Regions from separate parts of the Neorhizobium sp. CSC1952 genome, predicted to be linked through region 3. Evidence: predicted binding sites of a transcription regulator. Region 3 holds the regulator's gene; each other region holds the start of a gene.
What was found. The regulator PhoB, encoded in region 3, activates phosphate uptake and scavenging genes when phosphate is short. The targets are predictions, from matches to a motif close to TGTCATNNANCTGTCAT.
Positions count from the first base shown of each region.

Region 1: a site for PhoB is predicted at 2,173-2,189, ahead of QTA58_RS23225 (DUF47 domain-containing protein). Genes of this name have one in related genera too.
Region 2: a site for PhoB is predicted at 5,425-5,441, ahead of phnF (phosphonate metabolism transcriptional regulator PhnF). Genes of this name have one in related genera too.
Region 4: a site for PhoB is predicted at 5,609-5,625, ahead of QTA58_RS10895 (PhoX family phosphatase). Genes of this name have one in related genera too.

Region 1 is NZ_CP128416.1:4,775,982-4,783,694, forward strand. Features, by position in the region: partial or broken gene QTA58_RS23205 (TIM barrel protein) at 1-186, opposite strand, end outside; partial or broken gene QTA58_RS23210 (alpha/beta family hydrolase) at 188-640, opposite strand; gene QTA58_RS23215 (DUF899 family protein) at 799-1,503, shown strand; gene QTA58_RS23220 (DUF1236 domain-containing protein) at 1,607-1,996, shown strand; gene QTA58_RS23225 (DUF47 domain-containing protein) at 2,215-2,856, shown strand; gene QTA58_RS23230 (inorganic phosphate transporter) at 2,856-3,860, shown strand; gene QTA58_RS23235 (DUF982 domain-containing protein) at 3,961-4,200, shown strand; gene QTA58_RS23240 (cupin domain-containing protein) at 4,259-4,900, opposite strand; gene QTA58_RS23245 (cysteine synthase A) at 5,240-6,277, shown strand; gene QTA58_RS23250 (alanyl-tRNA editing protein) at 6,305-7,042, shown strand; gene sseA (3-mercaptopyruvate sulfurtransferase) at 7,068-7,713, shown strand, end outside.
Region 2 is NZ_CP128416.1:1,645,980-1,653,692, reverse strand. Features, by position in the region: gene QTA58_RS08410 (ATP-binding cassette domain-containing protein) at 1-160, opposite strand, end outside; gene QTA58_RS08405 (alpha-D-ribose 1-methylphosphonate 5-phosphate C-P-lyase PhnJ) at 160-1,071, opposite strand; gene QTA58_RS08400 (carbon-phosphorus lyase complex subunit PhnI) at 1,068-2,165, opposite strand; gene phnH (phosphonate C-P lyase system protein PhnH) at 2,165-2,710, opposite strand; gene phnG (phosphonate C-P lyase system protein PhnG) at 2,713-3,171, opposite strand; gene phnF (phosphonate metabolism transcriptional regulator PhnF) at 3,164-3,967, opposite strand; gene QTA58_RS08380 (PfkB family carbohydrate kinase) at 4,118-4,924, opposite strand; gene QTA58_RS08375 (hypothetical protein) at 4,935-5,303, opposite strand; gene phnF (phosphonate metabolism transcriptional regulator PhnF) at 5,531-6,289, shown strand; gene aqpZ (aquaporin Z) at 6,368-7,090, opposite strand; gene nadC (carboxylating nicotinate-nucleotide diphosphorylase) at 7,193-7,713, opposite strand, start outside.
Region 3 is NZ_CP128416.1:1,063,425-1,071,137, forward strand. Features, by position in the region: gene QTA58_RS05515 (Hsp33 family molecular chaperone) at 1-728, opposite strand, end outside; gene argF (ornithine carbamoyltransferase) at 910-1,827, opposite strand; gene QTA58_RS05525 (aspartate aminotransferase family protein) at 1,882-3,078, opposite strand; gene QTA58_RS05530 (GcrA family cell cycle regulator) at 3,487-4,020, shown strand; gene QTA58_RS05535 (PACE efflux transporter) at 4,374-4,808, shown strand; gene phoB (phosphate regulon transcriptional regulator PhoB) at 4,828-5,511, opposite strand; gene phoU (phosphate signaling complex protein PhoU) at 5,554-6,267, opposite strand; gene pstB (phosphate ABC transporter ATP-binding protein PstB) at 6,311-7,126, opposite strand; gene pstA (phosphate ABC transporter permease PstA) at 7,141-7,713, opposite strand, start outside.
Region 4 is NZ_CP128416.1:2,215,700-2,223,412, reverse strand. Features, by position in the region: gene ppk2 (polyphosphate kinase 2) at 1-906, opposite strand, end outside; gene leuC (3-isopropylmalate dehydratase large subunit) at 1,227-2,648, shown strand; gene QTA58_RS10900 (histidine phosphatase family protein) at 2,763-3,311, shown strand; gene QTA58_RS10895 (PhoX family phosphatase) at 3,554-5,542, opposite strand; gene QTA58_RS10890 (L,D-transpeptidase) at 5,649-6,197, opposite strand; gene QTA58_RS10885 (response regulator transcription factor) at 6,339-7,022, shown strand; gene QTA58_RS10880 (cyclic nucleotide-binding domain-containing protein) at 7,031-7,486, shown strand; gene QTA58_RS10875 (exodeoxyribonuclease III) at 7,680-7,713, opposite strand, start outside.

The DNA of each region.
Region 1 (7,713 bases), 1.2 Mb from region 3:
GCTGGAACAGCGTGATCTCCAGGCCGAAATCCCGCACCATCTTCCCGACATCCGAGGGACTGCCGTCGAAGGCCAGGAAATCGTTCTCGAAGATCTCCACCCCGTCGAACCCCGCCTTGGCGATCGCATCCAGCTTCTCAGGCAATTCCCGCCGCTGATCGATACAGTCGCGATCGACGTCTTCATCGGTCCCCTGGCAGATCAATGCGGGCGTCCTCAGCCCTTTCAGGTGTTGCGTGCGAAGCTGTTCGGGCTTGCCGGGCGGATGGAAGGGATAGCCGAGGCAGAGAAGGCCGGCGATTTTTCCCTCCGCATAGAGGTCGTCGGCAATCATGCTCGCGACCCGTCCGCCCATCGACTTGCCGCCGATGACGAGCGGTCCCTTCGCGCCGAGTTCGGCGATCGCGTCCCGGTACTCGGGATTGAGGGTTTCGGCCCTCGGCGGCGGCTTGCGGTCGCCCGATATCCGCCGGGACGCCATATAGCCGAATTCGAACCGCGCCACGCGGAAGCCCTTGGCCGAGAGAGCATTCGCCGCGGCCGTCATCGACGCCGAATCCATCGGAGCGCCGGCGCCGTGCGCCAGCAGGATCGTGAATTCTGCGTTCTCCGGCCCCTCGATCAGAAATCGCTCCGACATTTTGCTCCCTCATTTCGAGCGCATTTTTCATACGTGCCGGTCGGCTCGGGAGGCCGGCGGGCGTCCTTGGGTCAGGGCGAGACGCGATCGCCCGAACCGATGTTTAGCAGCGGGAGCCGGATCCGTCTCCTGCGCAAGCGACAGATGGAGGATATGTCATGAACGACGTGCAGAGCCTCAGACCCGCAATCGAGCTGGCGATGAAGAACGGAGTGCGGTTCCCCAACGAAAGCGCCGCCTACCGGGAGGCGCGCGATGCCCTGCTTGCGGAGGAGATAGAACTCAGGCGCCATATCGAACGGGTCGCCGAGCAGAGACGCCGGCTGCCGCCGGGCGGCGCGGTGCCCGGAAATTACACGTTCGAAGGCGAGAACGGCCCGATTTCGTTCGAAGACCTCTTCGCCGACAAGGAAACCCTTGTCGTCTACAGCTATATGTTCGGTCCGGAACGGGAGCGCCCCTGCCCGATGTGCACGTCGCTGCTTTCCTCCTGGGACGGGGAGGTCCCGGACATCCGGCAACGGGTATCGTTCGCGGTCGTGGCGCGTTCGCCGATCAGGCGCTTGATCGACTTCAAGGAGGAACGAGGCTGGCATCACCTGCCGCTTTATTCGGACATGACGGGCGAATACAGCCGCGACTATCACGCGCTCGGCGCGAACGGCAGCGACGATGCCGCCTTCAACGTCTTTACCCGGCGGGACGGGACCATGCGGCATTTCTGGAGCCAGGAGATGGGCGCGGTCACCGCCGATCCGGGCCAGGATCCGCGCGGCGCGCCCGATCTCATGCCGCTCTGGACGATCCTGGATGCGACGCCGGAGGCCCGGTCGCCGCACTGGTATCCGAAATTGTCCTACTAAAGGCCTGAAGACGTTAGGACTTAGGTCCGAAAGGCCGATTTTGGCGGAACGAAAAAGAAAGCGATGACGTTCTCCGGCCACCTCAACCGAAAGGAAAGTGGTCATGAACAAGTTGATTCTCATTTCTACCGCGATCGGCCTCGTTGCGACGGGTGCCGCAGCACAGGAAAGCACCGTCAACGGCGCCGTGGGCGGCGCGGTCACCGGCGCCATCGTCGGCGGCCCGGTCGGCGCAGCCGTGGGCGGCATCGTCGGCGCGGCGGCCGGCACGGCCATCGATCCGCCGCCGGAACGCGTCGTCACCTATGTCCGCGAACAGCCGATCCAGCAGTCGGTCGTGGTCCGGGAGCGCGTCGTCGTCGGCCAGCCGATCCCGCAGCAGGTGGTGCTCACGCCGGTCCCGGAAGCGCCGACCTATGCCTATGCGGTCGTCAACGAGCAGCGCGTGATCGTCGATCCGCAGACCCATACCGTCGTGCAGATCATCGACTGACGGAAATTCCCGTCGACGGACGGCCGCCGCACCCGCTGGTGCGGCGGCCTTTTCATTTGTGGCGCCTTCTTTTCGATTCCTCTGGGAAAACAAATCATTAGCCGGCTTACAAAAGCAGGTCTTGTCGTCCACAGAAAATCCTTTCCGGCACTTTCCAGTCTCGCCTTTCACGCTTTATGACACATTTATGACGGTCAGAAAGATGCAAGGAGCCTCGTATGCTGGGCCTGTTCAGAAAACTGCTTCCCCGCGAGGATGCCTTCTTCGATCTTTTCGCGCAGCATTCCCGTACCGTGGTCGGCGCCGCGGAAGCCCTGAATGCGCTGCTCGCCGGCAGGGACATCGACGGCAACTGCCAGCGCATCGTGGCGCTTGAGGACGAGGCGGACGACATCACCCGCGAGGTGCTGCAGGCCACCCGCCGCAGCTTCATCACCCCTTTCGACCGCGGCGACATCAAGGACCTCATCCAATCCATGGATGACGCGATCGACATGATGCACAAGACGGTCAAGACGATCCGGCTGTTCGAACAGACGAGCTTCGATCCGCTGATGCAGCAGATGGGCGGCGAGATCGTCCAGGCCGCGCATCTCATCGCCGAGGCGGTGCCGCTGCTCAACAAGATCGGCGCCAATGCGCCGCGGCTCGGCGCGATCGCCGAGGAGATCATGCGCGTCGAGGGCCGTTCCGACGACCTGCACGACCAGGGCCTCAAGGATCTCTTCCGCCGTCACGGCACCGGCAATGCCATGGACTTCCTCATCGGCAGCGAGATCTATGGCGAGCTCGAGAAGGTGCTCGACCGGTTCGAGGACGTCGCCAACGAGATCAGCGGCATCGTGATCGAGAATGTCTGATGGAAGCCTCCCTCGCTTTCCCGCTGCTCGCCGGACTGATCGGCATCGCGCTCTTCTTCGACTTCCTGAACGGGCTGCATGACGCGGCGAACTCGATCGCGACCATCGTCTCGACCCGCGTGCTCAGGCCGCAATACGCGGTCTTCTGGGCGGCCTTCTTCAACTTCATCGCCTTCCTGTTCTTCGGCCTGCACGTGGCGGAAACGCTCGGCACGGGCATCATCAATCCCGGCATCGTCTCGCCGCAGGTGATCTTCGCCGCGCTGATGGGCGCGATCATCTGGAACATCGCCACCTGGATATTCGGCATTCCGTCGAGCTCGTCGCACGCGCTGATCGGCGGGCTCGTGGGCGCCGGCCTCGCCAAGGTGGGTCTGAGCTCGATCGTCTGGGGCGGCCTCCTGAAGACCGTCGGCGCGATCTTCATGTCGCCGGCTATCGGTTTCTTCCTCGCTTTGACCCTGGTCCTGATCGTCTCATGGGTCTTCGTGCGCCAGACGCCCTTTGCCGTCGACAGCACGTTCCGGGTGCTGCAATTCGTCTCCGCCTCGCTCTATTCTCTCGGCCATGGCGGCAACGACGCCCAGAAGACCATGGGCATCATCGCCGTCCTCCTCTATTCGCAGGGCCATCTCGGGGGCGAGTTCCACGTCCCCTTCTGGGTGGTCATCAGCTGCCAGGCGGCGATGGCGCTCGGCACGCTCTTCGGCGGCTGGCGCATCGTGCACACGATGGGTTCGAAGATCACCAGGCTCAATCCGATGCAGGGCTTCTGCGCCGAAACGGGCGGCGCCCTGACGCTGTTCGGTGCCACCTGGCTCGGCATACCCGTCTCGACCACCCACACCATCACCGGGGCGATCATCGGTGTCGGCGCCGCGCGACGGGTCTCCGCAGTCCGCTGGGGCATCGCCGGCAATATCGTCTTCGCCTGGTTCGTGACGCTACCGGCAGCGGCGCTGATCTCCGCGCTGTTCTACTGGCTCGCCGGCTTTTTCCAGTGAACGCGGGCCCCGCCGCTCGGCTGCAATTTTTTTGCAGCGGCGGGGAACCATTCGCCGCCCTGGCCGTTTCCTATGGTTGGTATCCAGGGAGGAGACAAACATGCAAACAAGCTGGCAGAAACCTGTCCGCGTCGCGTTCGGCCATCTTGGCACGGAAGTCATCAACGGGCCTTTCGAGGCACTGGCCCTGTTGACGGACCGCTGGCCGGACATGCGCGGGCCTCACTTCGTCAAGGCCCGCAGCGCCTGCCGCGCCGCGCTCGACGGACGCAGAACGCCGGAGGAGGCGCGTCAGCACTTCGAGCAGGCGGTGAGTGAAGCCCAGCTCCATCTGAACTGAAAACGGCGGGGCCGGTCGGATGACCGGCCTTTGCGGTTTCATTTGAATTCAATCCTCGTCAGATGCCGATGATATCGCCGATGAGCCGGAACGGCGAACCGGAGAGAGCGATCGGCGCAAACAGCACGAGGAAGCAGATGCATGGCCCGCACCTTCCGGCGATCGGGCGATGCTGCACCGTCTCGTCCGCGATTGCGACATCCCCTTTCCTGAAACGTCCCTGCTGGTCGTGGAATTCGCCCTCGAGCACCAGCGTCAGCTCCAGGCCCCGATGGCGGTGACGGGGAAGTGCCCTGCCCGGCCGCGCCCACAGGAGGCTCGCCTCCACTTCGGAAGACTTTTCCAGGACATGCCGCCGAAGTCCTGGCAGGCTCAGCTTCCAGGGAATGTCCGGAAGATCGACGCCCACATAGGCCCGCAGCGAGGCTGGAAATTTCGATGCCGCGCCGATCCCCCGTGGTCCGGACGGCATGGGGGCCGACCTGAATATCTCCTTCAGCCGGCGGTCGCGCGCGGAAACGGCAAGCGATTCGCCGTCGTGCAGGGCGTCGCCGGCCATTTCTTCCAGCGTCCGGGCAAATCCCGCTGCCGAAGCCCGCATTTCCAGATGCGCACCGACAAGGGCACGGGCCGGCTCCGGAAGAGAGCCGGACACGTAATGGGCGATCAGGAAATCCAACCTTTCGGAGCTCAGCGACATATCCAAGGCCAATTCGCGAGCGGAATTCACGCCGCGGGATAATTTTCGAATGGCACGGTTCAGTATTGGCTTCAACAGCTTTGGGATACGCGTGACCGGAAGTTCTTTTTACTACTTACAATATGATAAGAATATTCCGAGATTTTCGACGTGATCGCGGGTTCGCGTGAAGAGCCGGCCAAGTTTCTTTCCCGCTGAAACGTCGCTCCGGCCAGCCTGCCCCGCCGAAAGATGGATTTTACCGGCCTCCGCCCCTTCCCGAAACAGAATTTCTTGCTCTACGGTGCTTGTCCGCCCAAAAGACCCGTCTTAAATCAGGCAGAACAACAAGGTGTCGCGATGACCTCCTATTCCTCCGTCCTCGATGTGATCGGCAATACGCCCCTTCTCCGGCTCAAGGGCGCCTCCGAAGCGACCGGCTGCGAAATCCTCGGCAAGGCGGAGTTCCTGAACCCCGGCCAGTCGGTCAAGGACCGCGCGGCGCTCTACATCATCCGCGACGCGGAGAAGAAGGGCCTGCTCAGGCCCGGCGGAATCATCGTCGAAGGTACGGCCGGCAATACCGGCATCGGTCTCACGCTGGTCGCCAAGGCGCTCGGATACCGCACCGTCATCGTCATTCCGGAAACCCAGAGCCAGGAAAAGAAGGACGCGCTGAAGCTTCTCGGCGCCGAGCTGGTCGAGGTCCCGGCGGTCCCCTACAAGAACCCGAACAATTACGTGAAGATCTCCGGCCGCCTTGCCGAAGAGCTCGCCAAGACCGAACCCGCGGGCGCGATCTGGGCCAACCAGTTCGACAACGTGGCCAATCGCGACGCGCATGTCGAGACGACCGCCCCGGAAATCTGGGAACAGACCGGCGGCAAGGTCGACGGCTTCATCTGCTCGGTCGGCTCGGGCGGCACGCTTGCCGGCGTCGCCCAGGGGCTGAAGGCGAAGAACCCGAACGTCAAGATCGGCATCGCCGATCCGGAAGGCGCGGCGCTTTACGAATTCTACGCCCATGGCGAGCTGAAGGCCGAGGGGAACTCGATCACCGAAGGCATCGGCCAGGGACGCATCACCGCCAATCTCGAAGGCTTCACGCCCGACTTCGCCTATCGCATCCCCGATGCCGAGGCGCTGCCCTACATTTTCGATCTGGTCGAGAACGAAGGTCTCTGCCTCGGCGGCTCCACCGGTATCAACGTGGCCGGCGCCATCCGGCTTGCCAGGGATCTCGGCCCCGGCCACACGATCGTGACGATCCTTTGCGACTACGGCAACCGTTACCAGTCGAAGCTCTTCAACCCCGATTTCCTGAAATCGAAAGGCCTGCCGGTGCCGGACTGGCTGACGCGCAAGCACCAGATCCCCGTTCCCTTCCAAACCGCCTGACATCCGGCCGCCAAGACAGAGTGATCCATGCCCGTTGAAGCCCTCTACCGCGACGACTTCTACCTATCGACGGCCGAAGCGGTGGTGATGGCCATCCGCGAGGATGGCGGCATCGAGCTGGACCGCACCTGTTTCTACGCCTCCTCCGGCGGGCAGCCCGGGGACACCGGCTTCCTGGAACGCGCCGACGGCACGAAGATCGCGCTCGGCCAGACGAAGCACGGCGCCACAAAGGACATCGTCATCCACGTGCCGCTCGAAGGCGAGCCGCAGCCGCTTCTCGGCGAGAAGCTGGTCCTGCATATCGACTGGCCGCGCCGCTACAAGCTGATGCGCATGCATACCGCCTGCCACCTGCTCTCCGTCGTCTGCCCCTATCCGATCACCGGCGCGGCGGTCGGCGAGGACGAATCCCGCGTCGATTTCGACATGACCGAGACGATCGACAAGGAGGAGGTTACGGCGAAGCTCATGGAACTCGTCGCCCAGAACCACCCCGTCTACGTCCAGTGGATCACCGACGAGGAGCTCGCCGCCAATCCCGGCATCGTCAAGTCGAAGAACGTCCGCCCGCCGGTGGGCATGGGCCGCGTCAGCCTCGTCTGCATCGGCGAGAACTCCAGCGTTGACAGCCAGCCGTGCGGCGGCACACATGTCTCCGAAACGCAGGAGGTCGGGGCCATTCACATCGCCAAGATCGAAAAGAAGGGCAAGGAAAACCGCCGTTTCCGTATCCGGTTCGGCGAACCTGCCGCAGAAGGCTGATTTTCGGCCGCAAGGGAGACATACCATGAGCGAAACCAGCCGTTTCGTCGTTTCGTCCGAGTGGCTTCAGGGCGAGCTCGGCAGCCCCGACCTGAAAATCCTCGACTCCTCCTTCTACCTGCCGGCGCAAAACCGCGACGCCGATGCCGAATATGCGGCCGGGCATATCCCGGGCGCTCTTCGTTTCGACCACGACAAGGTCGCCGATCATTCGACCGGTCTTCCGCACATGGTCCCCTCGCCGGAGGTCTTCGCCGAAACCGTGGGCAAGATGGGCATCCGGGAGACCGACCGCATCGTCATCTATGACGGCCCGGGCATCTTCTCCGCGCCGCGCGGCTGGTGGCTGTTCCGCATCATGGGTGCCAAAGAGGTCTTCGTCCTCGATGGCGGCCTCGACGGCTGGAAGGCGGAAGGCCGGCCACTCGAAACGGCCGTTCCCTCGCCCGAGCCCGCCGTCTTCACGGCGGATTTCAGGGTCGACAAGGTGATCGATTTCCAGACCATGCTGTCGATCGTCAGCGACGGTTCCCGCCAGATCGCCGATGCGCGCTCGGCCGGCCGCTTCGCCGGCAGCGAACCGGAACCCCGCGCCGGCATGCGCTCCGGCCATATGCCGGGTGCGGTCAGCCTGCCGTCCGGCACGTTCTCGGCCAACGGCAAGCTTCGCT
Region 2 (7,713 bases), 580 kb from region 3:
CTTCGCCCGGATAGACGGTGGCATCGACGCCGGCGAGTGCTCGCACGTCGCCATAGGAGCGGGCGATGCCGCGCATCGTCAGGATCGGTTCGGCCAGCATCAGCCGGGGCGGCTGGCGTTCGACACCTGTCGCCCGGCCATCAAAATATGCGGCGGCCATCACTTCATCCTTCCGTTCTTGTACCAGGTCTCGCCGATCTCGATCGCCTCGCCTTCGGACTTCCGGATGTTCTTGACACCGAAATGGCTGTCGGAGAGTTCGTAGAGCGATGAACCGTCGTCCTGCGGCAGCTCGTTCATGAAGAAACCGGTGACATCGCTGCGGTGGCAGGTCTTGTCCCGATGATCCTCGACCCGGTAGGGCACGTCGTCGAAGACCAGCGGTTCGACGCTGGTATAAGGCGGCACCGCGAAGATGCGCTTCTCGCGTCCCGCCGAAAGGATCGTCAGGTGATCCGCCTGGTTGAGCTTCGGCACGTCCCAGCGCGGGATCGGCGACGGCGTCATCACATGGCGGCCGTTGACCATGCTCGGATAGCTCGATCCCTGCATGATGCGGCCGGCCTTCACGAGCTGTTCGTAGAGGATCAGCCAGAGCTGTCCGTAATCGGCATCGCCGTGCATTTCGCGGGCGGCCGACATGTCGGGCTGTACCGGGCGGAGCGGCTCCGGGTTCGGCACCTGCAGCACGAGGATCTGGTCCTCGCGCAGCTTTTCCTCCGGAATGCGGTGGCGGGACTGGATGATTGTCGCCTCCATCGTGTCTTCGGTCTCGACGGCGCCGCCGACGCGGCCGACGAACTTGCGGATGCTGCTGGCATTGACGGAATCGTCGGCGCCCTGGTCGATGACTTTCACGACCGAAGTGGGTTTCAGGAGCGTCAGCGTCACCTGCAGGCCGCCGGTTCCCCAGCCGCGTGCGATCGGCACCTCGCGGCTCGCATAGGGCACCTGATAACCAGGCACCGCGATGGCTTTCAGGATGCGGCGGCGCAGTTCGCGCTTGGCCGACTCATCGAGAAACCCGTAATTGAAGGCCGTCCACGGCCTGGTCAGTTCCTGGAGCGTCACAGCGCCACCTCTTCTTCTTCCGATTGATCTTCCGCCTCGGCCACGATCTTCCGGGCGGTCGCCTCCTCGCGGTCCGTCTTCACGCGCCGCAGCGCGTCCAGGCTCGATTGGAACGTGACGTAGTGGGGAAGCTTGAAATGGATGCAGAAGCCGGAGCTTTCGACCGGTTCGGTATGGTAGAGCACGAATTCCTCGTTGGAAGCCGGATGCGGGTTCGGCTGGTTGGAGGCGAGGTCGAGCGTCGCGGCGGCGATCACCTTCACCTCGTTCCAGCCGAACGTGGCGGAAAAGCCGAGTTCCAGTTCCCTCGCCTTGGAGATCACTTCGGTCTGGCTGACGCGGACGCGCCCGGCGCTGAAGATCGTGCCGCACGGATGGCGCATGCGCACCGGCGCTTCGGCAAGGCGCAGCTCGTTGACCGTCGGATGCACCGATCCGTAGCCGCGCATCGTCGAATAACCGAGCGCCAGCGTGCCGCCGGTATCGGCGCGGGCGAGGCTCTGCAGCTTGTGCGCCCGGCTTGCGGGAAAGAGCAGGGGCTCGCGCGTCAGGTCCGGGATATCGTCCGGCGCGACCGTCTCGGCCGGATAGTCCTTGATCAGCCCCTGCGCCTTCTGCCAGGTCGCGAGCGAAGGCTGTACCGCCGGTGCCGGCTCGGCGGCGGGGATGACCGGATCGGGCGTATAGCTCTCGCCCTTCAAGACGCCGACCTGCAGCAGGCGATGCGAATAATCGAGCGTCGGCCCGAGGATCTGGCCGCCCGGGATATCCTTGAAGGCGGCGGAGATGCGGCGGACCGTGAACAAGTCCGTCTGGGCCACAGGCTCGGCGACGGTCAGGCGGGGCTGAGTCGTACGGTAGGCGCGAAGCAGCAAGACCGCTTCGTAAAGGTCGCCGCCGGCCTGTGCCAGCGCGAGCGCCGCGAGGTCCGGTTCGTAGAGCGAGGCCTCGCCCATCACGCGATCGATCAGATAGGGAAGGCCATTGCGCACCGCCTCGACCCGCTCGCGGGTGATCGTGCCGAGGTCGTCGCGGAACAGCCTCTCGGCCTGTTCGATGGCGCGTTCGCCGCCGCGGGTTGCTACATAAGCCATCAGAGCACCTCGATTTTCGTGGAACGGGGAATGCCGATCAGCCGGTCGCCGTCGACGAGATAGAGATCCCAGCCGAGCGGATAGCGGATCGCCTTTTCGCGCATCGGCCAGAAGGAAGGATCGACGCCGCCGATCTCGATCGTCAGAATGTCCTTGATGCCCGGTCCGGAAAGGCGCAACGCCTGTCCCGAGCCGATCCGGGCCGGCGCAAAGAGCGTTGCGGCCTCGTCCGGATAGGCAAGCGTTCCGATGCGCAGCGTCGAAACTGCCGCAACGTCTCTTTCCGAGCCGAGCGTGGTGAATACGTAATCGGCCTTGTCGAGCGACACCGGGGGTGCACCGGTCTCGGCAAGCCTTTTTGCCAGTACGGAGTCACTGCCCGCGTGAAAACTGCATTCGCGGTCGATGAGGCTTTCGGCAAGCGTTTCGAAGCCGGCTAAAGGCAGGATGCGCACGAGGCCCGGCCGGGCGAGCGCCCACATCAGCTCGGCGAAGGTTGCGTTGGTGCGGCTGTCGTCCGCGGTGGGAAGAATTGAAAGTGCCATAATCAGAAGGTTTCCATCTGTACGCGCGTCGCCTCGACCTTTCTCAGCCGTTCCCGGTCGTGTTCCTCTTGGCGGCGCTGTTCGGCGTTGAGAAATTCGAGAACGAGGTCGGTCCTGTGTCCGGCTGCGATCGCGGCGTCGATGACGGCGATCGCCATGGCATGTTCGAGGTCGCGGCCGGTGACGGCGCCATATCCTTCGACGCCGCGGTCCGGCACGCGGATATGCGCCTCCGCCACCAGGACCTCGCCGAGATGAAAGGCCGTGTTGCGGACGGTGTCCACGAATGGCAGCATGGCGAGCCCGGTGCGGTTTGCGAGCACAGTCACGCCGCCGAGATCAGTCAGTACGTCTTCGGCGCAGGCCTTGATCGCCTCGGGCCGGCTGGCGGCGAGAATGTCGAGGGCTTGTGCGTGAGCATAGCCTCCGATGACCGGACTGCCGGTCGTAATCTCAGTCATAACCTTTCCTTTCCTGGGACTTTTCGTTTGTCTGGCCCTGGCCGGGCGCGTCGTCGTCGTTGTCGATGACGAACTGCATCCTCTCGCCCGCCCAGACGACGTCGGAATAGGCGATCGGGCAGCCTTCCATGTCGACGTCGATCTTCTGGGTGACGAGAACCGGCTGTTCCTGGGATTGGGCGAGCTGGCGTGCTTCTTCCGCGCTCGGCAGGCGGGTGAAGATCGCGGTGCTGTGGCGCAGGTAGTCGGAAATGCCGAAATCCTTGTAGATGTCGGTCACCGAAGCGCCCGTGCGCCGGCGAATATGCATGTTGGGAAAGCGGCTGACCGGATGATAGCTGCAGCCGAGACTGATAGGCACGTCGTCGGCGAAACTGCGGCGCATGATCATGTAGACAGGCGAGCCTTCGGGAATGCGGAGCGCGGCGGCGACGACCGGTGGTGCCGCGATCTCCAGCTCGTTCACCGGCTGTCCGGAGGGGATGCGCCCTTGCTCCTTGAGGTTACGGCTGAATCGCGTCCGCCGCGCGATGTTGTAGCGGATCACCGAATGTTCTTCGACGAAAGTGCCGCGCCCCTGCTCGACGCGTACCTTGCCTGCCTCGGCGAGTTCCGCGATGGCGCGCCGCACGGTATGCCGGCCCACTCCGAACCTGCGCATGATCTCCGCCTCGGTCGGCAGCTGAGAGCCGGGAGCCAAGGTTCCGGATGCGATGTCGCGGCTGATCTGCTTTTCAAGGAGCTGCCATTGCCCCCATCGGGGCCGGCTGCCGGATGCTTCGTTCGCCTTATACATTCGGATGAACTCTAAATTCATTCGGATGTTTTATCTCTAACAGCTCTCCGTGACAATTGTATGTATGAACAGGCGATTTGCGTCGGACGGGCGAGCCCCAACATTCCAGAATTCCGGCAGCCGGCGAGGCGATTTCCGGCGTAGGCCGCGTCAGGCAGGCTGACGCCGGCGCAGCCAATCCGCCGTCAGGCGGCTCGCTTCGGCGGCAGCGGAAGCCGCATCCAACCCATCGAGCAATGCAAAGAGGAAGGCGCCGCTGAAACGGTCGCCTGCACCGATCGTACTGGCGACTTTTACGGCCGGTGCCGGATCGACCGTGATCGACCGGGAGCCGTCGTAAAGCGTGATCCGGCGTGGCCCGTCCGTCAGAACCAGCATCTTGAGGCGCGGGCCGGCAAGCTCCATGGCGCGGCGCCACACCGCCGGCGCTTCCTCGCCTGCGTCGTCGCGCGATGTGACGACATAATCGGCCGGCCGAGGCGTGGCTGGCCGCAGCGGCAATTGTGAAACCACGAGAGGGATATCATGAAGCCTTGTGACGAGGCCCTCTTCGAGCAGGAGGGCATTGAGATAGGCGGCCTCGCCCGTCAACGCACCGCCGATGGAAAGGGGCGCGCGGCTTCGGCCGGCAGGCGCGATAATCGTTCTTTCGCCGTTCGGTTCGAGCAGGATTTCCAGCGGCTCGGTCTCGCCGGGCAGCATCGCCACGTGAGCCGTGTCGAAACCTGCCGTATTCAGGGTCTTCAGTGCCGATAGGCCCTTCTCGTCCTGCATGAGGCGCGTAACGAGCGCCACATTCGCCCCCAGATCCAGAAGCTGGCAGCCGGTGTGGAAGCCTCCGCCGCCGAGATGGACCTCGCGTGCGGAAAAGCGCAGTCGTCCGCCCGGCGTCAGCGCGTCTTCGAGCTGCCAGATGCGGTCGTGATTGACGGAACCGATGACGATGACCCGATGCATTTGGCGGTGCCTATCTCTCGTCGAAGCCGGGAGCGAGCGCATCGACGATGAAACGCTGCGCGGCCAGGAATATGACGAGGACGGGCACGATCGACAAGAGGCTGGTCGCCATCAGCGGTCCCCAGGCGCGTTCGGTTCCCTCAAGATCGGCAAAGGTCGCTATCCCGGTGGTGAGCGTTTTCTTGAACCGGTTTTCGAGAACAAGCTGGCCCCACAGATGGATGTTCCATGCGGCGATCCTGAAATCCACGCTGGCCAGAATGGCCTCGTAATTGTCGAGCCCGGCAAAGCGGACGTCGGAAGACAGAAGATTCCAGTCGAGCACCGAAAGCAGTGCCGAAGCGATCAGCGAGCCGTTCCGGCGGCTGATCTCGATCATTCTTCGTCCCAATTCATTCGAATTTATTAGAAAATATTCGAATATTTCTGTAACGGCGATCGATGACATCCATATGAAGTAACCGGCGTATTTACGCTCCTCTTCCTTCTATCGCCGATCTTCTACGGGTGGATGACAGGAGAGTGACCGGCAATCCCGATTGAAACCGGATGCGCCGAAAGGTATCGACATCCGGACGACATGAGCGGATCAGACGAAAGAGAGACATGGAGAAGAAATCGTCGCATGGGCAGTGGCAGCAGGTCGAGGAAGATATTGCTGAAGACATCCTGACCGGTCGGCTCTCCCCCATGACCCAGCTTCCGAAGGAGGCCGACCTCATGGAGCAGTTCGGCGTCGGCCGCCACACGATCCGGCGGGCCATCTCCAGTCTTCAGAGCCGCGGGCTCGTGCAGGTCGAGCAAGGCAGGGGCACTTTCGTTCGCGAGGGGCGTCTCGAATATCGTCTTTCCGAGCGCACCCGCTTTTCGCAGAACCTTCTGGACCAGGGCAGGGAGCCTTTCGGCCAGGCCGTCCGCGAAGAGGAGATACCCGCTTCCGCCGCGGTTGCCGAGGCGCTTCGGCTGCCGCGGGGCGAGCCGGTCTATCATATCGTCCGGCGCGGCTTTGCCGATGACGAACCCATCAACCTATCGAATGCCTATTATCCGGTCCGCCGTTTTCCCGGTTTCGACAAGGCGCGGCGTAGCGGGCGGAGTGTCAGCGTGATCCTGGCCGAATACGGCGTTCCGGACTACATCCGCCTGCGGACCGACATTCTGGTCCGGATGCCGACGCCTGAAGAGGCCCGCCAGCTCGACCAGAGCATGTCCCAGCCGGTCATTGTGTTGAAGAAGGTTGATGTGGATATGAAGGGAACGCCCATCGCCTATTCGGAAACGGTCTGGCCGGGCGAACGGGTGCAGTTTTCGATCGACAACACCAACCAGCTTCTTGATGTGCTCGCACGGAACAAGGACGTCTGAGGTGCATCTGGGACAAGCCTGCAAAAAAGAAGGCCCGCCGAAACGGGCCTTCCTGATGGTGAGGCACCGGATCCGGTATTAGGCAGGCTCGGCTCCCGCGATGCCGCGAGGAGATTCACCCGGTGCGAGGAGCATGCTCCAGATCAGGCCGCCGAGCGTCGCGCCGACCAGCGGCGCCAACCAGAACAGCCAGAGCTGTCCGAGAGCGCCGTTCTCCGCGAAGAAGACCACCGCGGTCGACCGGGCGGGATTGACCGACGTGTTTGTCACCGGGATCGAAATCAGGTGGATCAGCGTCAAACCGAGTCCGATCGCGATGGGAGCAAAACCCGCGGGCGCGGCTTTTGCGGTGGCCCCAAGGATGATAATCAGAAACCCTGCGGTCAGAACGATTTCAGCCACGAGAGCCGCTGTCAGGCCGTAGCCGCCGGGTGAGTTGACGCCGTACCCGTTCGAAGCAAAGCCGCCCGCAACGAAATCCGCTTTGCCTGATGCGATGGCATAGAGCACAGCGGCCCCGACCAGCCCGCCGACGACCTGGGCTATCCAATAGGGCACCAGATCCTTCCACTCGAATCGGTGGGCTACGGCCAGACCGAGCGAAACGGCGGGATTGAAGTGCCCTCCGGAAATTCCTCCCACCGCATAAGCCATTGTCAATACTGTCAATCCGAACGCAAACGCAACGCCAACGAAGCCGATGCCGAGATCCGGGTAGCTTGCCGCAAGCACGGCGCTGCCGCACCCGCCGAACACAAGCCAGAATGTCCCGATCGCCTCGGCTGCCAATTTCCTGATCATTGCGAATCACCTCCTCGTGAGTTCCAACGCATATTTCATAATCCCTTGTTGTTCCGAAGGGAAGGTAGGCGGCTATCGATTCCAGGACGGCGGGTGGCGCCGTCACGACGAGGCGGATTGGAAATCCAGGCCGATATCGAGGGTGGGGGCGCTATGAGTGATCCACCCGACCGAGAGGAGATCCACGCCCGATGCCGCGACGGCCGCGGCGGTCTCCGGCGTAATGCCGCCGGACGCTTCCGTGATCGCCCGACCGGCGACGATCGCGACGGCCTCGCGCAGTTCATCGGGTGTCATGTTGTCGAGAAGCACGGCGTCCACGCCGATCTCCATGGCTTCGTGAAGCTGGGTAAGCGTATCGACCTCCACTTCGATCTTCACCATGTGGCCGACACCCGTCCTGGCGCGGCGTATGGCTTCAGCGACACTGCCGGCGATCGCGACGTGGTTGTCCTTGATCAGCACGGCATCGTGAAGTGCGAAGCGATGGTTCATGCCGCCGCCGGCGCGTACGGCGTATTTTTCCAACGCCCTGAGCCCGGGCGTCGTCTTGCGGGTGCAGACCACCGAAACCTTGCTGCCCTCGACCGCCGCGACGATGCCCGCCGTCACGGTGGCGATAC
Region 3 (7,713 bases):
TCGATGGTCTCGACCAGGGAACGGGCTTCCGTCCAGGCGTCGTCGGCAATATCCGTCTCGCGGTCGTCGCCGTCGCCGCCATGCAGGTCCGGCTGGCGCATGCGCTCAGGGGCCTGCGGCAGGAACTGCGCCACGAGGCCGCCCGCCCGCCAGTTGTGACGCGGCTTGCCTTCGGCATCGCGGTCGAAAAGCTCGGCCACGCCGAGGCGCACCTTGGTCGGGATCTGCTCCGACTGGCGGAAATAAACGCCGGCGATCTCTTCGAGCGAAGACCCGTCGAGCGGCACGATGCCCTGGTAGGGCTGCATGCCGCGGCCCTGATCGATGGTGAAGGCGAGCACGCCGCGCCCGAGAAGATCAGGAGGCGAGGTCCTGCCCTCTTCGACGGCAGCGGCCAGCGCTTCCTCGTCATAACGGGCATAGGCGCGCAGCGCATCCGGCGTCGAGAAGTCCGCAACCAGCAGGTCGACTGGGCCGTCGCCCTTGGTCTGGACCGTGAACTTGCCGTCGAACTTCAGCGACGTGCCGAGCAGAGCCGTCAGAACGATCGCTTCCGCCAGCAGCCGCGCGACCGGGGCCGGATATTCATGGCGGCCGAGAATGGCATTGAGGAGCGGCCCGAGCTGCACCGCCCGGCCGCGGACATCCAGCCCTTCCACCTGGAAAGGCACGACGCGGTCGTCTCCGGCAAAATCGAGATCGTTCAGTTCCACAGTCGCTTCGGCCATGACTTAACTCCTTCACGCCGATACCTTTACACATGCGCAGGCCCGAGCGGAACCGCTGAGCCTGCCGGAACGAGGTCGACGATGTATGTTGAAGCGCCGCCGTCCCCAGAGGAATGCGGCACATTTGAAAGCCGGTAGATGGGACCGGCTCCTTTAAAAATCAAGGCGCGGCCGGCAGGCCTCAGACGGCGCCGAAACACCAGGCGAGAATGGACTTCTGGGCATGCAGGCGGTTTTCCGCCTCATCGAAGACCACCGACTGCGGGCCGTCGATGACCTCATCCGTGACTTCCTCGCCGCGATGGGCCGGCAGGCAGTGCATGAACAGCGCATCCTTGTTGGCCCGCTTCATCAGCGCCCCGTTGACCTGATAGGGCTGGAAGATGTTGTGGCCGCGCGCCTTGTGCTCCTGGTTCATCGAGACCCAGGTATCCGTGACCACGAGATCGACACCGTCTACGGCGCGCTCGGCATCGTGGCAGAGCATGATGTCGCCGCCGTTGTTGCGGGCCCAGTTCAGGAACTTGTCATGCGGCTCGGACCCCATCGGCACCGCCATGTTCATGCGGTAGCCGAAGCGGGCAGCCCCTTCCACGAAGGAATGCAGCACATTGTTGCCGTCGCCGGTCCAGGCGAAGGTCTTGCCCTTCACCGAACCGCGATGCTCCTCGAAGGTCATCAGATCGGCCATGATCTGGCAGGGATGCGTGTCGTCCGTCAGGCCGTTGATGACCGGCACGGTCGCATGCTCGGCCATTTCGACGAGGCGCGCATGGTCCGTGGTGCGGATCATGATCGCATCGACATAGCGGGACAGGACCTTCGCCGTATCGCCGATCGTTTCGGCGCGGCCGAGCTGCATCTCGGTGCCGGAGAGGAAAAGCGTCTCGCCGCCGAGCTGGCGCATGCCGACATCGAAGGAGACGCGGGTACGCGTCGACGGCTTTTCGAAGATCATCGCCAGCATCTTGCCGGCAAGCGGCTTTTCCGCCGTGCCGGCCTTGGTCGCCTGCTTGCGCGTCTTGGCGTCGTCGAGGATCGTCCTGAGATCCGCCGAGGACATGGCGGAAAGATCGAGAAAATGCTTCGGTGCGGCCATCTTAACGGTTCCCTATCGAGAGGGAACCATCGAATGGCGCCCTCTTCCTGCCCCTCAGGCGGATTTCTTCAGTTCGGCGGAGGAAAGCTTTTCCGCCGCCTTTTCAAGGCGGGCAAGCCCCTCGCGGGCCTCCTCGGCGGTGACGGTCAGCGGCGGCAGGAGGCGCACCACATTGTCGCCGGCCGGGACGCCCAGCAGATGTTCGTTGCGCATGGCGACGACGAGATCGCCGGCGGGCACCTTGGCCTTGACGCCCAGCAACAGGCCTTCGCCGCGGACGTCCTCGATGACGTTCGGGAAGCGATCCTTGAGCGCTGCGAGACCCTGTCGGAAGACAAGGGCCACGTCGCGGACATGCTGAAGAAACCCGTCGTCCAGGATCACGTCCAGAACGGCATTGCCGACGGCGACGGCGAGCGGATTGCCGCCATAGGTCGTGCCATGGGTGCCGGCCGTCATGCCCGAAGCCGCGTCCGCGGTCGCGAGGCAGGCGCCGAGCGGGAAACCGCCGCCGATGCCCTTGGCAAGCGCCATGATATCCGGCGCGACGCCCGACCACTCGTAGGCAAAGAGCTTGCCGGTGCGGCCGACGCCCGTCTGCACCTCGTCGAAAACCAGGAGCAGGCCGTTGTCATCGCAGATCTTGCGCAGCGCCTGCAGGAATTCCTTCGGAACCGGACGGATACCGCCCTCGCCCTGGATCGGCTCGATGAGAATAGCAGCCGTCTTTTCCGTGACGACGGCTTTCAAAGCTTCCAGATCGCCGAAAGGCACCTGGTCGAACCCTTCGACCTTCGGCCCGAAGCCTTCCAGATACTTCGCCTGACCGCCGGCGGCGATGGTCGCAAGCGTGCGGCCGTGGAAGGCCCCTTCGAAGGTCACGATATGGAAACGTTCCGGATGGCCCTTCACATACTGGTACCGGCGGGCCGTCTTGATGGCGCATTCCAGCGCCTCCGCACCGGAATTCGTGAAGAACACCTTGTCCGCGAAGGATTTCTCGGCGAGGCGACGCGACAGGGTCTCCTGGCCCGGCACTTCATAGAGATTGGAGGTGTGCCAGACCTTCTCGGCCTGAGCCTTCAGCGCCTCGACGAGATGGGGATGGGCATGGCCGAGCGAGTTGACCGCGACGCCCGATCCGAAATCGAGATATCGCTCGCCGCTTTCCGTCACGAGCCATACGCCCTCGCCGCGTTCGAAGCGCAACGGGGCCCGGGCAAAGGTGTCGAAAAGCGCGGCTTCAGCCATGGCGACATCACTCCTCTAGGCAGTCCGAAAGACCGGCCAAAACGGCCGGAAAAATCAAAAATGCCGCCCAATGGGGCGGCGGGGGCACTATCGGGGTTTAGGGCCCGAATGTCAACAAAGCCCGGCACCTTAGCCGGCTTTGCTAAAGAAACAGGCAGGCGCCTGCATATGTGACAAAAATGACTCTCTCCAACAGCAAGTTGGGGAAAACCAAGAAATCGATTCCTGCAGATTCTCCCGACTCTTGCCACGGAGTCAGCCTCACACTAGGTTAATCGTCAATTACTAGACTGCATGCGGCGGAACTAGTCACCTCAAGCATAGATGTAGTGGGTGTTGCGGAATGATGTCTGCAGCAAAGGTGGAAGGATTCTGCATGCCTGCAACGTCCAAAGGCGGAGAACGGGCATGAACTGGACAGACGAGCGCGTCGAAAAACTGAAGAGATTGTGGTCGGAAGGCTTGAGCGCCAGCCAGATCGCCGCACAGCTCGGAGGCGTGAGCCGCAATGCCGTGATCGGCAAGGTGCACCGCCTCAGCCTGCCGGGCCGGGCGAAAGCCGGCGGCACGGTGGCCACGGGCCGTTCGGCCGCCAAGCGGACCACATCGGCGCCCCGGGCTCCGAACTATGCGTCGCGCGTCGCCACCCGGACCGTCGCCCGCGCGGTCGGCGCAACTCTTCTCAAGGAAGAGATCGAAGTCGAGGCTTTCGAGGAGATGGAATATCGTCCGGCCGCCAATGTGGTGGTGCCGATCTCCCGTCGCCTCGCCCTGACGGAACTCACCGAGCGCACCTGCAAGTGGCCGGTCGGCGATCCGCTCAAGGAAGATTTCCACTTCTGCGGCTGCGACTCCCCGGACAATTCGCCCTATTGCGGCTATCACACGCGGCTTGCCTATCAGCCGGTTCACGACCGCCGCAGGGCGAGTGCCCGGGCCTGACACGAACGCGGCACGAGAATGAATTGAAAGCGGGCTTCGAGATCGCTTCAGACTGCCGACAAAGGTTCGAAAATCTCTGATCGTCTTGCTCAGGCCTGTCCCGAGCATCTGCAAACCATCGATGTTTACAGATCCTCGGCACAAGGCCGAGGATGACGCCGAGCGAGACGCAAGATTTGTCATCAAGCTGAAGCGGGCTTCGAGGCCCGCTTTTTTCGTGTGCATGGCAGCTATGCCCTGCCGCGGCTTGCCGAGCAGTGCGAAAGCACCTATCTCAAGGATGCGAGGACGACCTCCCCCAATATCGGGCCAAAACTCCGGGACGACCCGGAACGAACCCACCGGGGAATATCATGCGCTCGACCCGCGACCGTATCCGCCACGCCATCAGCTTCGAAGTCATCGCGCTTCTCATCGTCACGCCGCTCGGGGCGCTTGCCTTCGGCAAACCGCTCTCCGACATCGGCGTCATCGCAATCGGCGGTGCGACGATCGCGACCGGCTGGAACTATCTCTACAATCTCGGTTTCGACCATCTGATGCGGCGGCTGACCGGCGGCACGCAGAAAACGCCGGCAATCCGCGTCGGCCATGCCATCCTTTTCGAGGTAGGCCTGCTGATCGTGCTTCTGCCCTTCGTCGCCTGGTATCTCGATATCAGCCTGTGGGAAGCGCTGGTCATGGACGTGGCTTTTGCCGTCTTCTACGTCTTCTATGCCTTCGCCTTCAACTGGGCCTACGACCGGCTGTTTCCGCTGCCGGAATGGCAGGAGGCTGAGGCGCGATGACGCGCGCCTCTTCCAGCGATCAGGATTCCATCGAATAACCCGCACCGCGGACGGTGCGGATGACATCCTGCATGTTGGAGAAATTCAACGCCTTGCGCAGGCGCCCCACATGCACGTCGACTGTGCGCTCGTCCACGTAGATGTCGTGGCCCCAGACGCCGTCCAGGAGCTGCGAACGGGAGAAGACGCGGCCGGGCGATGCCATCAGGAACTCCAGCAGGCGGAATTCCGTCGGGCCGAGGCGGACCTCACGGCTCTTGCGATGCACGCGGTGGGTCTCGCGGTCGAGCTCGATGTCGCCGCAGCGCAGAACGCTGGAGAGCACTTCCGGGCGCGCCCGCCGCAGCATCGCCTTGACGCGGGCCATAAGCTCCGGCGTCGAGAAGGGCTTGACCACATAGTCGTCCGCACCCGTGGCCAGGCCGCGGACACGCTCGCTCTCCTCGCCGCGGGCCGTCAGCATGATGATCGGCAGGCGCTCGGTTTCCGGGCGCATGCGCAGGCGCCGGCAGAGTTCGATGCCGGAAACGCCGGGCAGCATCCAGTCGAGGATCAGAAGATCCGGCGTGCGCTCCTGAAGCCTTATCTCGGCCTCGTCCCCCCGCAGGATCGTCTCGACGTCATAACCTTCGGCTTCGAGATTGTAGCGAAGAAGCACGCTCAGCGCTTCCTCATCCTCCACGACAGCGATTTTTGGCAGCATTCTCACCCTGCTCCGTCAGCATTCCGTCATTCGGTGCCGTTTTTACTCGGTAACGGCGCCGAGCGTGTTCGACGTATCGTCCTTCGGACGCTCGCCTTCCGGCTGGGCACCCGTCGTCATGTAGTAGATCGTCTCGGCGATGTTGGTGGCGTGGTCGCCGATCCGCTCGATGTTCTTGGCGCAGAACAGCAGATGCGTGCAGGTGGTGATATTGCGCGGATCCTCCATCATGTAGGTGAGGAGCTCGCGGAACAGGGACGTGTACATCGCGTCGATTTCCTCGTCGCGGATGCGGATCGCTTCCGCCTTCTCGGCGGACCGGCTCGCATAGACGTCGAGCACTTCCTTGAGCTGCACGAGCGCGAGATCGGAAAGGTGCTCGATGCCGCGGGCAAGCTTGCGCGGCACGCCGGTGCCCTGAACCGCGATGACCCGCTTGGCGGTGTTCTTGCCGAGATCGCCGACGCGTTCCAGATCGCCGGCGATGCGCAAGGTGCCGACGATCTCGCGCAGGTCGGACGCCATCGGCTGGCGCTTGGCGATCGTGACGATCGCCTTGTCCTGGATCTCGCGCTCGGCGTGATCCAGGATCACGTCGTCGGAGATGACCTTCTGGGCAAGCGCCGAGTCGGAATTCACAAGCGCGCGTACGGCGTCCGAGCACATCTGCTCGGCAAGACCGCCCATTTCGGAAATGCGGCGGCTCAGATATTTCAGTTCGTCGTCGTAGGCCGACAGGATATGGGTCGATGCCATCTTCTAATCCTCGAAATTGATGTCAGGCGGCACAGCCGGCCGATCAGCCGAAACGGCCCATGATGTAATCCTGGGTGCGCTGGTCGTCCGGGTTGGTGAACATCTTGTCCGTGTCGTTCTCCTCGACCAGCTGGCCGAGGTGGAACATGGCGGTGCGCTGGGACACACGGGCGGCCTGCTGCATCGAGTGCGTCACGATGACGATCGTGTAGTTGGCGCGCAGCTCGTGGATGAGCTCCTCGACCTTGGCGGTCGCGATCGGGTCGAGCGCCGAGCAGGGTTCGTCCATGAGGATGACTTCCGGCGATACGGCGACCGCGCGGGCGATGCAGAGGCGCTGCTGCTGGCCGCCCGAAAGGCCGGTGCCGGATTCATGCAGGCGGTCCTTGACTTCCGTCCACAGGCCGGCGCGCTGGAGGCTCGCCTCGACGATCTGGTCCATGTCGGCTTTGTTCCTGGCCAGCCCGTGGATGCGCGGGCCGTAGGCGATGTTCTCGTAGATCGACTTCGGGAACGGGTTCGGCTTCTGGAAGACCATGCCGACGCGGGCGCGCAGTTCGACGACATCGATCTGCGGATCGTAGATATCGTCCGTATCGAGGGTGATCTTGCCGGTGACGCGGCAATTCTCGATCGTGTCGTTCATGCGGTTGAGGCAGCGCAGGAAGGTGGACTTGCCGCAGCCAGAGGGACCGATAAGAGCCGTCACGGTGTTTTCGCGGACGTTGAGGTTCACGTCGAAAAGCGCTCGCTTCTCGCCGTAATACACGGACACGTCCTTGCCGATCATCTTATGCGAAACATCACTCATCTTCTGGTCCAGCGCCTTTTCAACTGCTGCTTCCGACATCATGTTCATCGTATCTACTCCTTCTACCAGCGACGCTCAAAGCGCCGCCGCAAGAGAATTGCGCCAACGTTCATTACGATGAGGAACAGGAGCAGGATGATGATCGCTCCCGAGGTACGCTCGACGAACGCGCGCTCGGCTTCGTTCGCCCACATGTAGATCTGCACCGGCAGCGCCGTCGAGGGATCGAGCGGCGTGGTCGGATAGTTGGCCACGAAGGCGACCATGCCGATCAAAAGCAGCGGTGCGGTTTCGCCGAGCGCGTGGGCGAGACCGATGATGGTCCCGGTCAGGATGCCCGGCATGGCAAGCGGCAGGACGTGATGGAAGATCGTCTGCATCTTGGAGGCGCCGAGGCCGAGGGCGGCCGCGCGGATCGATGGCGGCACCGCCTTCAGCGCCGCGCGCGTGGCGATGATGATCGTCGGCAGCGTCATCAGGGTCAGAACCAGGCCACCCACCAGGGAAGCGGAGCGCGGCAGGCCGGCGAAGTTGACGAAGACGGCAAGCCCGAGAAGACCGTAGACGATCGAGGGGACGGCAGCGAGGTTGTTGATGTTCACCTCGATCAGGTCGGTGAACCTGTTCTTCGGGGC
Region 4 (7,713 bases), 1.2 Mb from region 3:
GTCCGGCACGTACATGTCCGGCCGCACCGGATGGCGTATGTAGTCGTCGTGGCGGACGCGCTCGGGCAGCACGATCTGTTCCTTCGGAACGGTCTCATACGGCACCTGCGAAAGAAGGTGGGCGATCATGTTGAGCCGCGCCTTCTTCTTGTCGACGGCCTGCACGACCCACCAGGGCGCTTCCGGAATATGGGTGCGCTCCAGCATCTCTTCCTTGGCCTTGGTATATTCCTCCCAGTGAACGCGGCTTTCGAGGTCCATGGGCGACAGCTTCCACTGCTTCAGCGGATCGTGGATGCGCATCTTGAAGCGGAATTCCTGCTCCTCGTCGGTGATCGAGAACCAGTATTTGACGAGGATGATGCCGGAGCGCACCAGCATGCGCTCGAATTCCGGCACGGAGCGGAAGAATTCTTCGAGCTCGTCCTTGGTGCAGAAGCCCATGACGCGCTCGACGCCGGCGCGGTTGTACCAGGAGCGGTCGAACAGCACCATTTCGCCGGCCGTCGGCAGATGCGGCGTATAACGCTGGAAATACCACTGGTTCCGCTCCCGCTCGGTCGGCGCCGGAAGCGCCACGACGCGGCAGACGCGCGGATTGAGGCGCTGGGTGACGCGCTTGATGGCGCCGCCCTTGCCGGCCGAGTCGCGGCCCTCGAAGAGCACGACCATCTTCAGCTTCTTGTACTGGACCCAGTCCTGCAGGCGGACGAGCTCGTGCTGGAGACGGAAGAGCTCGCGGAAATAGATCCGGCGGTCGAGCGTCGGTTCGGCGGGCTCCGACATGCCTTCCGCCACCAGCTCGTCCAGCCGGTCCTCCTCCATCTGCATTTCCAGCTCTTCATCGAAGCTGTCGGCGATCTCGTCCTTGATGCGGCTGAGCTGGTCTTCCATGGGTTCGGACATCTTGAGCATCCCTCCGTTCTGAAGACGAGATCAAGCACGTTTCCGCGAAAACTTTATGACAGCGATGCGACAGGTCTCCGCCGATGCAAACCGATTGCCGATTTTGCGGAAAACTGTTATGGCGAGGCCATGGGATCGAAATTCGGATGCCTCGCGAACCAGTTCATCGTGCTGCAGGACCACAAGCGCCTGCCGGCACGCTTCTTCGCGCGCGTATCCGGGGCGCTTTGCGACCGACTTAGCTGATCTTCTCAGCTTCAGGCAGCCGGCAGCTGCCGCACAGACATCCCTCGTTCCATTCAGCTTTACGGATAGCAGCCATGAGCGCACAGCGCATTGCCCCTCGGACCCTTTACGACAAGATTTGGGACGACCACGTCGTCTCCGAAGACGAAAACGGCACCTGTCTCCTCTATATCGACCGTCACCTCGTGCACGAAGTGACGTCGCCGCAGGCTTTCGAAGGCCTGCGCATGGCCGGCCGCAAGGTCCGCGCGCCGGAAAAGACGCTGGCCGTCGTCGACCATAACGTACCCACGACCGCCGACCGCCACGAAGGCATCAAGAACGAGGAAAGCCGCATCCAGGTCGAGGCGCTCGCCCAGAACGCCAGGGATTTCGGCGTCGAATATTATTCCGAGAAGGACGTTCGCCAGGGCATCGTCCATATCGTCGGCCCCGAACAGGGTTTCACGCTGCCCGGCATGACGATCGTCTGCGGCGACAGCCACACCTCCACCCACGGCGCTTTCGGCGCCTTGGCGCACGGCATCGGCACGTCCGAAGTGGAGCACGTCCTCGCCACCCAGACGCTGGTGCAGAAGAAAGCGAAGAACATGCTGGTGCGCGTCGACGGCCAGCTCCCGCCGGGCGTCACCGCCAAGGACATCATCCTCGCCATCATCGGCGAGATCGGCACCGCCGGCGGCACCGGCCATGTCATCGAATTCGCCGGCGAAGCGATCCGCTCGCTCTCCATGGAAGGCCGCATGACCGTCTGCAACATGACGATCGAAGGCGGCGCCCGCGCCGGCCTGATCGCGCCGGACGAGACGACGTTCGCCTATATCAAGGACAAGCCGCGCGCGCCGAAGGGCAAGGCCTGGGACATGGCGCTCGACTACTGGAAGACGCTGCACACGGAAGAAGGCGCGCATTTCGACAAGGTCGTGGTGCTCGACGCCGCCAACCTGCCGCCGATCGTCTCCTGGGGCTCCTCGCCGGAAGATGTGGTTTCCGTTCAGGGCACCGTTCCGAATCCGGACGACATCCAGGACGAGACGAAGCGCGCTTCCAAGTGGCGCGCGCTGGAATATATGGGCCTCAAGCCCGGCACCAAGATGACCGATATCGCGGTCGACCGCGTCTTCATCGGCTCCTGCACCAACGGCCGCATCGAGGACCTGCGCGCAGCCGCCAAGGTCGTCGAGGGCAGGAAGGTGGCTTCGACCGTTTCCGCCATGATCGTCCCGGGCTCGGGCATCGTCAAGGAGCAGGCCGAAGCCGAGGGCCTCGACAGGATCTTCAAGGATGCCGGCTTCGAATGGCGCGAGCCGGGCTGCTCCATGTGCCTTGCGATGAACGACGACCGGCTGAAGCCGGGCGAGCGCTGCGCCTCCACCTCGAACCGCAATTTCGAGGGCCGCCAGGGCTACAAGGGCCGCACCCATCTCGTCTCGCCGGCCATGGCCGCCGCAGCCGCGATCGCCGGCCATTTCGTCGACATCCGCGAATGGAAGTGATCCAACTGCCGCGATCACCGAACGATGCCGCCCTTCGAGGGCGGCATTTTTGTCTGATGCGGCAAGCAGGCGCGACAGGAGACAAGCAGCCGCTTTGGCATCATAATGGCTGTCATGTCCAAGCGACCGCAAAAGACATCGCATGATCCCGGCCGCAGGCTGATGCTGCTGCGGCATGCGAAATCCGCCTGGCCCGAAGGCGTGGCGGATAAGGACCGGCCGCTTGCGGCGCGCGGCGAGAAGGCGGCCCCACTGATCGGCGACTATATGGCCCGCGAAGGGCTTGTTCCCGACGTTGCTCTCATATCCCCCGCACGGCGGACGCAGGAGACCTGGACGCTGGTTCGGGAGAGACTGCCCGGACAGGTAGAGCTGCGCGAGCACGCCGGGATCTACGAAGTATCCGCGATGAAAATTCTCGACATCCTGGTCCGGATCGAGCCCACTTACCGCAGTGTCCTGATCCTAGGGCACAATCCCGGCCTTCAGGAACTCGCGCTGCTTTTGACCGATGCGGAAAATGCCGAAACCCGGCGGCGGCTGGCGGAGAAATTTCCGACGGCCGGGCTTGCCGTGATCGATTTCGACGCCACGGACTGGCAGGGGATCCGTGAAGGCTCCGGCCGCCTGGAACGGTTCGTCACCCCGCGTTCCCTTGAGTGACGGAAATAAACGGATGAACCCGGCCATATGAAAGCCTGCTGCCGACAGCTGGGCCCAGTTCGTTGACAAACCTCCCGTCTTACCCGGCGCCATCCTCGGCCTTGTGCCGAGGATCCACAAACATCAATGGTTTGCAGATGCGCGGGACGGGCCCGGGCATGACGGAAGAGATGTTCTCACCTTTATCGACGTCCAAGGCCCCGCCGATTGCAGCGGGGCCCTGTTGTCGTCGCAAGCGCGCGTCAGACGGCGATCTTGCCGCCGCCGATCTTGGTGATGGCGAGCACCGCCGGGCGTACCGGCATGTTGTCCTTGAAGTCCGGCCAGCGGGTCGAGAGGTCCTCGTAATAGGACGGGCGGCCGTGGCCTTCCCAATCGTCGCCGCCGTCGCCCGGATGCTGGACGGCGACGAAGGCGGTCTCGTCGTCCGGCGTGAAGAGCGGGCCGCACATTTCCGCACCGACCGGCACGCGGAAGAAGAGCTTGGACGTCGCCCGGGCATCCCCTTCCGTATCGACGGCCCAGAGACCGTCGGTGCGGCCGGTCGCCTTGTTGTTGTTGCCGTCGGTCGCGACCCAGAGGCGGCCGGCGGAATCGACCGCACAGTTGTCCGGCATGCCGAACCAGCCGTTCTTCGTCGTCTCGGTGGAGAAGGTCGCGCCGACCGCTGCGACCGAAGGATCGCCGCACTTCAGGAGCACTTCCCACTTGCCGGACGTGGCGGTGAAATCGCCGCCGTCCTCGGTGATCTCGATGATGTGGCCGAAAGCGTTTTCGGCGCGCGGATTGGCAGCATCCACCTGCTCCGCCTTGCGGCGGGTGTTGTTGGTGAGCATGACATAGACCTTGCCGTTGACGCCGTTCGGCTGCACGTCCTCCGGACGGTCCATCTTTGTGGCGCCGAGAAGGTCTCCGGCGCGGCGGGTTTCGATCAGCACATCGGCCTGGCTCGCAAAGCCGTTTTCGGCGGTCAGCGGCCCCTGGCCGTGAACCAGCGGCAGCCACTGCATCGAGCCGTCCTCCTCGAACTTGGCGACATAGAGCGTGCCGGCGTCGAGAAGGTTCAGGTTCGCGGCCCGGTCGTCGGCATTGTAGGTGCCGTCAGTCACGAATTTGTAGACATAGTCGAAACGCTCGTCGTCGCCGAGATAGAAGACGACCTTGCCGTTTTCGGCGACGATCGATTCCGCGCCTTCATGCTTGGTGCGGCCGAGAGCCGTCCGCTTCTTCGGCGTGGAGGCCGGATCCATGGCGTCCACCTCGACGATCCAGCCGAAACGGTTCGGCTCGTTCGGCTCCTTGGCGAGGTCGTAGCGGTCGTAGAAATTCGCCCATTCGTAACCGCCTTCCGGAACGCCGTAGCGCTTGTAATTGGCGGCTTCCTTGTGGCCGGCCGGCAGCTCGCCGGAGAAGTAGCCGTGGAAATTCTCCTCGGCCATGATGTAGGTGCCCCAGGGCGTGACGCCGCCGGCACAGTTGTTGAGCGTGCCGATGACGCGGGTTCCGGTCGGATCGGCGGAGGTCTTCACGCGGTCGTTGCCGGCGACGGGCCCGGTGAGCTGCATTTCCGTGGCCGAGGTGATGCGGCGGTTATAACGGCCTTCGGGCACGACCCGCCATTTGCCGTCCACCTTGCGGATCTCGACGATCGTGCCGCCATGCGCGGCCATCTCGATATCGACCTGCTCCTTGCTGAGCGGCCCCTGCTTGATCTTTCCGTCGGCGATCGTCACCAGCCCCGGGAACATCAGGTGCGGGTTGGTATATTCGTGGTTGACGACGAGAAGGCCGTGTTCGGCCGAACCTTCCAGCGGGATATAGCCGACATAATCGTTGTTGTAGCCGAACTGGCGGGCCTGCGCGGCAGCCGTCTGCCTGGTGGGGTCGAATGCCGGGGAATCCGGGAAGATCGCATCGCCCCAGCGCAGCAGGACGTCCGCGCTATAGCCTTCGGCGACATGGTGGTTGGCATCCACGCCGGCCTCGATTTCGGAGAAGGAGAAAGCCGACACGCCGGTGGCGCGCGCCTTCTCGGCGGTCATCAAAGCCACGGGGCTGACGGTTGCGGCAATCGCGGAAACGGCCAGGGAACCCTGAAGGAAGTTGCGGCGCGAGAAGCGCTTGCCGATGATCTCGCCCATCGTCGGGTTGATGCTGGAATTATGGCCTTCGCCATCCGCATCTTCCAGCTGGGTCGTCGGGAATATCTTCTGGGAAAGATGTTCGGTCATCTCACTGCCTCCAAAGTTGAATAACGGCGTCTAGTTTCGAGCCGTTCTAAACTTTAGGGTTCCGTTATTACGGCAATACGACAACCGCAGCGGCAGCGCCACGATATCAGAGGACGCGCACGACCGTGCCCTTCCGCATGAAGCGCAGAAGCCGCTTCATATCGGGAAGGCTGACCGCGATGCAGCCGGCGGTCGGCTGGTAGCCGGGCTTGATGAGATGAAAGAAGATCGCCGAGCCGCGATGCCGCCGCCGCGAGGTGATGTTCCAGTCGAGCACGAGGCAGATGTCGTAGAGACCGTCGGCCCGCAGCATGTCCTCATGGCTCGGCCGGAAGGGCGCCCTGACCAGGCGATTGTAGGAGGGATGCTCCGGCTGGTCGCACCACAGCATGTCCTTGGCGATGCGCCTGACCGGCAGGGCCGTGGGCGGCAGGCGCACCCTCTCCCCGCGGAAGAAGCCGTGAAGAAGGCGCATTGCCGCGATCGGCGTGGCACCGTCCCCTTCCCGCTTGAAGGCCGTGGTTCCGAACCGTCCGAGCGCGGCCGGCACGGTGATGCCGCCGAAGGAGACGATCGCGCGCTGAGGGTTGCGCGGCGCCCTCCGGACGGTGACGACATTCGGCCTGGAACACGAGCCATCGCGAAAACGCTGCATTTTTCTCACAAGTTTTTGCTTTGAATATGATTTCGTTTGAATTCATAGCACGATGGGATTTAGATCGAAGGCCCTGATCAGGCTTTGGAAGGCCGAAATTTTCGGCTTCCGAAACGACCGGCGAGACGAAAGGCAGGAAGCATGGCAGCGCGTACGATACTTCTGGTGGATGACGACGACGACCTGCGCGAGACCCTGGTGGAACAGTTGTCATTCTATGACGAGTTCTCGATCCTCCAGGAGGCGAATGCCGCCAAGGCGCTGCAGACCGCCAAGAGCACCCAGATCGACCTCCTGATCATGGATGTCGGCCTGCCGGACATGGACGGCCGCGAGGCGGTGAAGCTTCTGCGCAAGAACGGCTTCAAGGCGCCGATCATCATGCTGACCGGCCATGATACCGATTCCGACACGATTCTCGGGCTGGAAGCCGGCGCCAACGACTACGTGACGAAACCCTTCCGCTTCGCCGTGCTGCTCGCCCGCATCCGTGCGCAGCTTCGCCAGTACGAACAGAGCGAGGACGCGACCTTCACCGTCGGCCCCTATCTCTTCAAGCCGAGCCAGAAGCTGCTCACCACCGAGGACGGCAAGAAGATCCGGCTGACCGAAAAGGAAGCGGCGATCATCCGCTATCTCTACCGCGCCGGCCAGAAGGTCGTGACCCGCGACGTGCTCCTGGAAGAGGTCTGGGGTTACAATTCCGGCGTCACCACCCACACGCTGGAAACCCACGTCTACCGGCTGCGCCAGAAGATCGAGCGCGATCCTTCCAGCGCGGAAATCCTGGTCACCGAAAACGGTGGCTACAAGATCGTCCCGTGATTTGAACCATGTCTCTCACCGAAGATATCCGGCTGCTTTCAGGGGTTCCGCTCTTCCGGGAGATGAACGGCGACCAGTTGCGCCTGATCGCCTTCGGCGCGGAACGGCGGCAGGTGTCTCCGGGCCAGGAGCTGTTCCGGGAGCGGTCGCCGGCGGAATCGGCCTTCATCGTATCGAAGGGCCGTTTCGAACTGCTGGTGGCCGGCCGCAACGGCGAGGTGAGAGCGGAAGCGACCGTCGGCCCCGGAACACTGCTTTCCGAACTCGCGCTGATCACGATGGTGGAACGGAAGTTCACCGCCATGGCGATCGAGGAAGCCGAGGCGCTGAAGATCAGCCGCTCGCTCTTCCACCGCCTGCTGGAGGAATATCCCGATGTCGGCCGGGTGATCGAAGACCGCATCCGCGACAACATCACCGGCCTTGCCAAGGCTGCGGCGGCGATGGGGCACAGGTTCGCTTGAGAACTGTATTGAGCCTTGTGCCGGGCAGCCCCCTCACCCGGCCTCCGCTTCGCTCGGCCACCCTCTCCCCGAGGGGAGAGGAGGAGCGGCAACGTCGCGGCAACTCCCTTCTCCTCTCGGGGAGAAGGTGCCCGGAGGGCGGATGAGGGGGCCGCGATCTCGCAGCTCACCTGAATGGACAAACCCGTCAGCGTCAGAACTTGAACACCGCCGTTACCGGCACGTGG